2 regions of the Erwinia sp. 2186 genome follow, and region 1 is predicted to be linked to the other one. Evidence: predicted binding sites of a transcription regulator. Region 1 holds the regulator's gene; the other holds the start of a gene.

Region 1 (4,215 bases):
GCCGACCAGTTCACCGTCAATCCACAGTTGTGGGAAGGTTGGCCAGTTGGCGTATTTAGGCAGCTCAGCACGAATTTCTGGGTTCAGCAGAATATCGACGTAGGCAAAACGCTCGCCACAGGCTGAAAGTGCCTGAACGGCCTGGGCAGAGAAGCCACAGCTTGGCAGTTTTGGTGAGCCTTTCATGTACAGCAGAATCGGGTTTTCTGCTATCTGGCGCTCAATTTTTTCAATAGTACTCATAAATGGCTTCCTTAATCGGATACTTCGTGTCTATTTATTGTAGCGACTCTGCGGGCCCGATGAAAACGACATTTTTTAACAGTTGGGCACGCCCTCAGAGCCGCCAGCGTGCAGGCGATAGCGTTAAAATAACATTTTCCTATTGCTTTCGCTGGATTAATGCATGAGAAAAGCACAGGTTTTGCGCAGATAAACAGCTGATTTGGCTAATTTTTACAGTTTTTACTTGCTCTGTATCATTGAAACAAAAAAGACCTTACCTTTTGTTAATGAGTTAGATTAGAATTGCAAAATGACGCTGCTGAAAGGCAGAACTCCCTGTTTCTGGCAAGCTGTGGCCTCTGGTCGTAGCACAAACTGTTAATGGTAACGATGCGTTTACTTATCACGCTCTTCATGCTGGCCTTTGCCCAGCTGTTTTTCAATATGGCGCACGCATCGCCACATGCCCCTATTAATGCAAATCATCATAAGGCAGATAGCGGCACGCCTGCCCGAGAGGATGAGCGACGTAAACGCCGACCGGTTAAAGCCAACAGCACCAAAAAAGTTAAAGAATCCACCAGCAAAAAATCTCGCTTAACCTCAGTACAGAAGTTGAAGCTTAAAAAGAAACCTTCGCTGCAAACCGCCTCTGTTCAGACTGCCCCGTTGCACTCCAGCAAATACAAAAAGAAAACCACCTTAAACGCCGGAAAAAAACGCTATGGCCGCCATCGTGGCAAGGTTGTCGATACTGCTGAAGAGCTGACGTCAGATTCTGTTTCTGCGCCATTAAAGTTAAGCAAAGCTCACCGCGCCCGCTATCAAAAGGCCCGTGAAACCGCGATGACCAAACTGATGGGCCAGCTAGGTAAACCTTACCAATGGGGCGGAACGTCGCCTAAAACCGGCTTCGATTGCAGCGGCCTGGTGTGGTATGCCTACAAAGATTTAGTGAAGTTTAAAATCCCGCGCACGGCGAATGAGATGTATCACCTGCATGATGCGGCTTCGATAAAACGTGATGAGCTGGAGAAAGGCGATTTAGTCTTCTTCCGCATTAACGGGCGCGAGACGGCGGATCATGTTGGCGTGTATTTAGGTGGTGGGAAGTTTATTCAGTCGCCACGTACTGGCAAGGATATTCAGGTCAGCGCTCTGGCAGATGATTACTGGCAGCGCCACTATATTGGTGCCCGCCGGATGATGACGCCGAAAACCATTCGATAGCGGAAATACTCAGAGCCGATCGTCAGACCGGCCCTGTTTGCACTTAATGCATAATCGCGGTGAAGCTAAACGCCATAATCATCAACAGTGCGCAAACCGTGGTCAGTAACGAGAACTTCAGATCGGTATCCATTTTTAATCCTAAATAGCCCTACAGTTTATGATGCCATCAATTTTCCCATACTTGACGGTAAAAATCTCGTTTTCTCTGCCAAGCCTTGTTAGAATTCTTTTTTTGTTGCGCAACGGCCCGCACCTTAAGGTGTTTAGCGGTCTTTAATCAGCGCTTTTTCCTTCCTGACGACTCCGGACAGCAACTAAAAAACGACTTCAGACGTCAGGTTTTCGATCTCACCAAGCAAACGATTAACAACAGGCTTATCAAATAGTTAAGATAAGCGCAGGAGTAGTTATTTCATGGCAACAATTAAAGATGTGGCAAAGCAAGCCGGGGTGTCCACCACTACCGTCTCCCACGTCATCAATAAAACCCGTTTCGTTGCAGAAGAAACGCGGGAAGCCGTGTGGGCCGCCATTAAGGCGCTCCACTATTCACCCAGCGCGGTTGCCCGTAGTCTGAAGGTGAATCACACCAAAACAATCGGACTGCTGGCTACCTCGAGCGAGGCGCCCTATTTCGCCGAAATTATTGAAGCCATTGAAAACCGCTGTTTTGCCAAAGGCTACACGCTGATCCTTGGTAACGCCCACAATGACCTTGCCAAGCAGCAGGCCTATCTGTCGATGATGGCGCAGAAACGCGTGGATGGCCTGCTGGTGATGTGTTCCGAATACCCTGACGAGCTGATCACCATGCTGGAAGATAACCGCAATATTCCGATGGTGGTGATGGACTGGGGCAAATCGCGCGGTGACTTTACCGATACGGTAGAAGACAACGCCTTTGAAGGCGGTTATCTGGCTGGCCGTTATCTTATCGACCGTGGGCATCGAGATATTGGTGTCATCCCGGGTCAGATGGAGCGCAACACCGGCGGTGGCCGTCTCGCCGGATTTATGAAAGCATTGTCTGAAGCGGGCATTACCCTGCGTGACGAGTGGCTGGTTCAGGGCAATTTCGAACCAGAATCAGGTCACCAGGCGATGCAGCAAATCCTCTCGCAGAAGCAGCGTCCAACGGCGGTGTTCTGCGGTGGCGATGTGATGGCGATGGGCGCAATTTGTGCGGCTGATGAGATGGGTCTGCGCGTTCCGCAGGATATATCGGTGATCGGGTACGATAACGTGCGCAACGCCCGCTACTTCACTCCGGCGCTGACCACGGTTCACCAGCCAAAGGAACAGCTGGGCGAAACCGCCTTCGATATGCTGTTAGATCGTATCACCAGCAAGCGTGAAGAACCGCAGACGATTGAAGTACATCCTACGTTGATCGAACGCCGTTCGGTTGCCGATGGTCCCTTCCTGGATTACCGCCGCTAGTCCCGCTCAGTGCTGAGGGCGAATTCTCCCTCAGCACACCCAATTGGCTCAGGGCTCTTCCTTCAGCCATTCACTGTTCAGCGTGTCACTGTCACCCAGATAATCCAGCAACCAGCTCAGCGCCGGTGAAGCCTGCTGCTCAGACCAGCTCACGCAGCACGGACTGTCCGGAAATCCGCCTTCCAGCGTCAATTCATGCAAAGCGCCTTTTTGCAGCAGCGGTTGCGCCAGATGGCCCGGTACCATCCCCACGCATAAGCCCGCCAGCAGGCAGTCAAATGCGCTTTCCCAGTCTGGCACCACCAGCCGCCGCTGATTATCCAGCGTCCATGTGGTGCGTTTCGGCAAGGCTCTTGAGGTATCTTCCAGCACCAGTGAAGGCCATTCGCCAATGGCCTCTTCACTGGTTTCTGCGTGCTGACGTGCCAGCGGATGATCCGCGGCAACCACACAGCGCCAGTTGAGCGCGCCCATATTGCGGAAGGCGAAGCGGCCACCTACCGGGATAGCCTGTGTCGCGCCGATGGCCACATCCACCCGCCCGTCGGCCAACGCATCCCAGACGCCGTTAAAAACTTCTGCTGACAGATGCAGTTCCATATCCGGAAAGTGCCGATAAAAGTCGACTACCAGCTGTCGGGTTCGCTGAGATTTAACGATGCGATCGACGGCGATATTAATTTGCCCTCGCCAGCCGTTAGCGACCTGCTGGCACTGCCGTCGGGTGGCGAGCATTTTTTTGATGACACTGCGGCCCTCCTGGATAAATACTCGTCCCGCATCGGTCAGCACCACATCACGGTGGCGACGCTCAAACAACGGCACGGCAAGCCATTCTTCCAGCTGCCGCACGGTATAACTGATGGCTGAGGGTACGCGATGGAGCTCTGCGGCGGCAGCGGTAAAACTGCCGCTGCGGGCAACTGCATCAACCACTTCAAGGGAATGTTCTGACCACATAATCTGCCTGCAATATTTTTGAACGCAACCTGCAAATATTACCGTTTCACAAGCTGTATGGCACGCGATTACACTCTGCGGCGTTTCGTTCATCACAAATAAAGAGCAAAAGAATGCCTTCGAAAGGATTTATTGTTTACCTGGCGCTGTTAAGCGTGGCAGGTTTCCTCGCTACCGATATGTACCTGCCTGCCTTTGGTGCCATGCAACAAGACCTGCAAACCGATGCCGGGATCATCAGCGCCAGCCTCAGCCTGTTCCTGGCGGGTTTTGCCATCGCCCAGCTGTTTTGGGGTCCGTTGTCGGATCGTATTGGCCGTAAGCCTGTGCTGTTGATGGGTCTGAGTCTGTTCGCCG
Region 2 (4,215 bases), 1.5 Mb from region 1:
AAGAGTGCGCGGGCATGCTGAGTGATTTCTTCCGTCACCGTCGCGCAGAAAAAAAGGCACTGCGCCTGCAACAACGCGAGCAGGCTGCCGAAGACGACCAGTAAGTTGCGGCCTGTCGCCCCGGAATGCCGTTAGTTCAGCGCAATTTTAGGGGCCACAGCCGGATAGCCTTCCCCCATCTCGGCTTCATAAGCCGCCTGCTGTGCCAGCTTCCGCTCCTGATCCTGCAAATAGCCCACCAGGCTTATCTGATACAGCCGGATGTTTTCCACGTAGTTATAGGCTTCCTGACCACGGGCATAGCCATAGTTGGTCTGACTGTAATAGCGTTTCTGGCTCAGCATCGGCAAACGCAGCTTCACATCTGCCCAGCTATCCGGATTTCCCTTCTGTTTTTCCGTCAGCTTACGGGCATCCAGCATATGGGCATAACCCATGTTATAGGCCGCCAGAGCAAACCAAATCTTCTCATCGTCTGGGATGGTTTGCGGCACTTTTTCCATCATTCGCACCAGATATTCACTGCCGCCACGGATGCTTTGCTCGGGATCGGTGCGGTCACTGACGTTCAGACTTTCAGCCGTGTTGCGGGTCAGCATCATCATGCCGCGCACGCCGGTCGGGGAGGTTGCCTGAGGATTCCAGTGCGACTCCTGATAGGAAATCGCCGCCAGTAAACGCCAGTCGATTTCGCTGGCATACTTTTCAAACAGCGGGCGAATATCCGGCAGCGTGCCATCAATGGCGCGCAGGAAGGTGCGGGTATCGACATAATCGAAGGTCCCCACGTGGCCGAGGTACTTCTCATCCAGACGGGCCATCGCGCCTTCTTCACCCATCTGATTAAAGTAGTCGAGCATCGCTGCATTCAGGCTGTCGTCCTGATCGCGCTGCATATACCAGGTAATCGGCTCTTCATCGGTAATATCAAAGGCGACCGCCAGCTGCGGATGGATGCGCTGGAGCAGGGCGATCGACACGGAATCCCCCACCGTGTAATCCAGTTTGCCATCGGCCACCGCTTCCAACAGGGTGTTCGGGCTCTGATCGGTCGAAATCGCCCAATCCAGATCGGGATACTGATTCTGCTTAATGCCGCGCAGGGTGGAAAGGTAGGCAGAGTCGGAAGCGACGGTCAGTCGGCCATGCAGCTCACCGAGGTTTTTTGGGCGTGGCTTACCCATCCGGTAAACCAGTTGCTGGGATACGGAGTAATAAGTGGGGCCAGTACGAAAGCGCGATTGACGTTCGCCGCTGTAAATTAAGCCTGCGGCCAGCACGTCAGCTTTATCATCTTCCAGGTCGTCAAACAGGTCACTGAGGTTTTGCCGGACGGTGATCTGCAGCTTCACGCCAAGATAATCAGCGAAGCGTTTCGCCAGCTCATAGTCCATTCCGGCTGGGGCTTTATTAATGGTGTAGTAAGTCAGCGGGGAAGTTAACGTGCTCACACGCAAAACTCCCCGTGATTTTATCTGCTCTATCTGGTCCTGTTGACCCCCGTACCAGGGGATCGATGGCCACAGTGCCAACGCAAGCAGCACGGTAACCAGGCCGATGAAAAGATAATTAATTTTCAGGCGTTTCAAATGGTTATCTCTCGATTGCTCTCAGGTTCTGTCTGTAACGGCAGTATTTGATGTCTATAATGGTTCCTGAGCGTGGGGCATTTTGCGCAACTCGGTGCCCCTGCGCAACTGAATTCGACCTGAATTGTGTGAATTTCAGCCAATTCCCTGGTGCGATTTATTCTGCGCAAACGGTTTCGTAACCGGTGGGGATTCTCTATAATACCGCCCGCTTTCCCTGTTGCGCCCAAAGAAGCGTCGCCCGGCGCTTCGAAGACGAGAGATCTTTGATGATGGAAATTCTGCGTGGTTCGCCCGCTCTGTCGGCATTTCGTATTACTAAATTGCTGGCCCGCTTTCAGGACGCTCACCTGCCGGTGAGTGACATTTACGCTGAGTACGTCCATTTTGCTGACGTCAGCACGCCTCTGGCTGCTGATGAAAAAGCCCGTTTACAGCGCCTGCTGAAGTACGGTCCCTCTCTCGCGGAACATACGCCGGAAGGGCGCCTGATTCTGGTGACACCACGTCCGGGAACCATTTCGCCGTGGTCGTCTAAAGCGACCGACATCGCGCACAACTGCGATCTGCCTCAGGTGCTTCGTCTGGAGCGCGGTCTGGCTTTCTATGTTAAGGCCCCACAGCTGACCGACGCCCAGTGGTCGTTGCTGGCTGCGCTGCTGCATGACCGCATGATGGAAGTGGTCCTCAGCGATTTGAACCAGGCTGAACAGCTGTTTGCTCATCACCAGCCTGCTCCGCTGCAAAGCGTCGACGTGCTGGGTGAAGGCCGTGACGCGCTGGATAAAGCCAACCGTAAGCTGGGTCTGGCACTGGCCGATGATGAAATAGACTACCTGCTGGCGGCCTTTGAAAAACTCGGGCGCAACCCGAACGACATCGAGCTGTATATGTTTGCCCAGGCGAACTCCGAGCACTGTCGTCATAAAATCTTTAACGCCGACTGGATTATCGACGGCGAGCAGCAGCCAAAATCGCTGTTCAAGATGATCAAAAACACCATGGAGAAGACCCCGGACCACGTGCTGTCTGCCTATAAAGATAACGCCGCGGTGATGGAAGGTTCTCAGGTGGGCCGTTTCTATGCGGACGCAGAAAAAGGGCAGTACGACTTCCATCAGGAAGAAGCGCACATTCTGATGAAGGTCGAAACCCATAACCACCCGACGGCAATTTCGCCATGGCCGGGTGCGGCAACCGGTTCAGGCGGTGAAATCCGTGATGAAGGCGCAACCGGACGTGGCGCGAAACCGAAAGCGGGTCTGGTTGGCTTCTCGGTTTCTAACCTGCGTATCCCTGGTTTTGAACAGCCGTGGGAAGAAGACTTCGGCAAACCTGACCGCATCGTCACCGCGCTGGATATCATGACCGAAGGCCCATTGGGCGGCGCGGCATTTAACAACGAATTTGGCCGTCCTGCGCTGAATGGCTACTTCCGTACCTATGAAGAGCAGGTCAACAGCCATAACGGCGTGGAGCTGCGCGGTTACCACAAGCCGATCATGCTGGCTGGCGGCATCGGCAACATCCGTGCTGACCATGTGCAGAAAGGCGAAATCACCGTCGGTGCCAAGCTGATCGTGCTGGGTGGCCCGGCGATGAACATTGGTTTGGGCGGCGGTGCAGCCTCTTCCATGGCTTCCGGCCAGTCTGATGCCGATCTGGATTTTGCTTCGGTACAGCGCGACAACCCAGAAATGGAACGTCGTTGCCAGGAAGTGATCGACCGCTGCTGGCAGCTGGGTGAAGACAACCCGATTCTGTTTATCCACGACGTGGGTGCAGGCGGTCTTTCTAACGCGATGCCTGAACTGGTCAGCGACGGCGAGCGCGGCGGTCGCTTCAACCTGCGTGACATTCTTAACGACGAACCGGGCATGACCCCGCTGGAAGTCTGGTGTAACGAGTCCCAGGAACGCTACGTGATGGCGGTTGCGCCAGAGAAGCTGGAACTGTTTGCCGAACTTTGTAAGCGTGAACGTGCGCCATTCGCGGTGATTGGCGAAGCCACCGAAGAGATGCATCTGTCTCTGGAAGACAGCCACTTCGATAACAAGCCTATCGATATGCCGCTGGACGTGCTGCTGGGTAAAACCCCGAAAATGACCCGCGATGTCACCACGCTGAAAGCGCAGGGTGAGCCGCTGATCCGCGACAGCATAACGGTTGCGGATGCGGTAAACCGTGTTCTGCACCTGCCTGCGGTCGCTGAGAAGACCTTTCTGGTGACCATTGGCGACCGTTCGGTGACCGGTATGGTTGCGCGCGATCAGATGGTCGGTCCATGGCAGATCCCGGTGGCGAACTGTGCGGTGACCACGGCCAGCCTCGACAGCTACTACGGTGAAGCGATGGCGCTGGGCGAACGTGCGCCGGTTGCCCTGCTGGACTTTGCCGCATCCGGCCGTCTGGCGGTGGGTGAAGCGTTGACCAACATTGCCGCCACGCAGATTGGTTCGCTGAAGCGCATCAAGCTTTCGGCTAACTGGATGGCCGCAGCCGGTCACCCGGGCGAAGATGCCGGTTTATATGAAGCGGTGAAAGCGGTTGGCGAAGAACTTTGTCCGGCGCTGGGCATTACTATCCCGGTGGGCAAAGACTCCATGTCGATGAAGACCCGCTGGCA

What was found. Region 1 encodes PurR, which represses purine synthesis genes. Its sites were predicted from a motif close to CANGCAAACGTTTGCNTG; they were not measured.
Region 2: the regulator PurR is predicted to act here: its motif matches at 1,753-1,770, upstream of purL (phosphoribosylformylglycinamidine synthase).

Annotation. Positions count from the first base shown of each region.
Region 1 is NZ_CM173824.1:2,772,401-2,776,615, forward strand. Features, by position in the region: gene ACXKZG_RS12775 (Grx4 family monothiol glutaredoxin) at 1-243, opposite strand, end outside; gene ACXKZG_RS12780 (C40 family peptidase) at 616-1,455, shown strand; gene cydH (cytochrome bd-I oxidase subunit CydH) at 1,499-1,588, opposite strand; gene purR (HTH-type transcriptional repressor PurR) at 1,873-2,898, shown strand; gene punR (DNA-binding transcriptional activator PunR) at 2,947-3,858, opposite strand; gene punC (purine nucleoside transporter PunC) at 3,972-4,215, shown strand, end outside.
Region 2 is NZ_CM173824.1:1,233,372-1,237,586, forward strand. Features, by position in the region: gene tadA (tRNA adenosine(34) deaminase TadA) at 1-104, shown strand, start outside; gene mltF (membrane-bound lytic murein transglycosylase MltF) at 132-1,589, opposite strand; gene purL (phosphoribosylformylglycinamidine synthase) at 1,859-4,215, shown strand, end outside.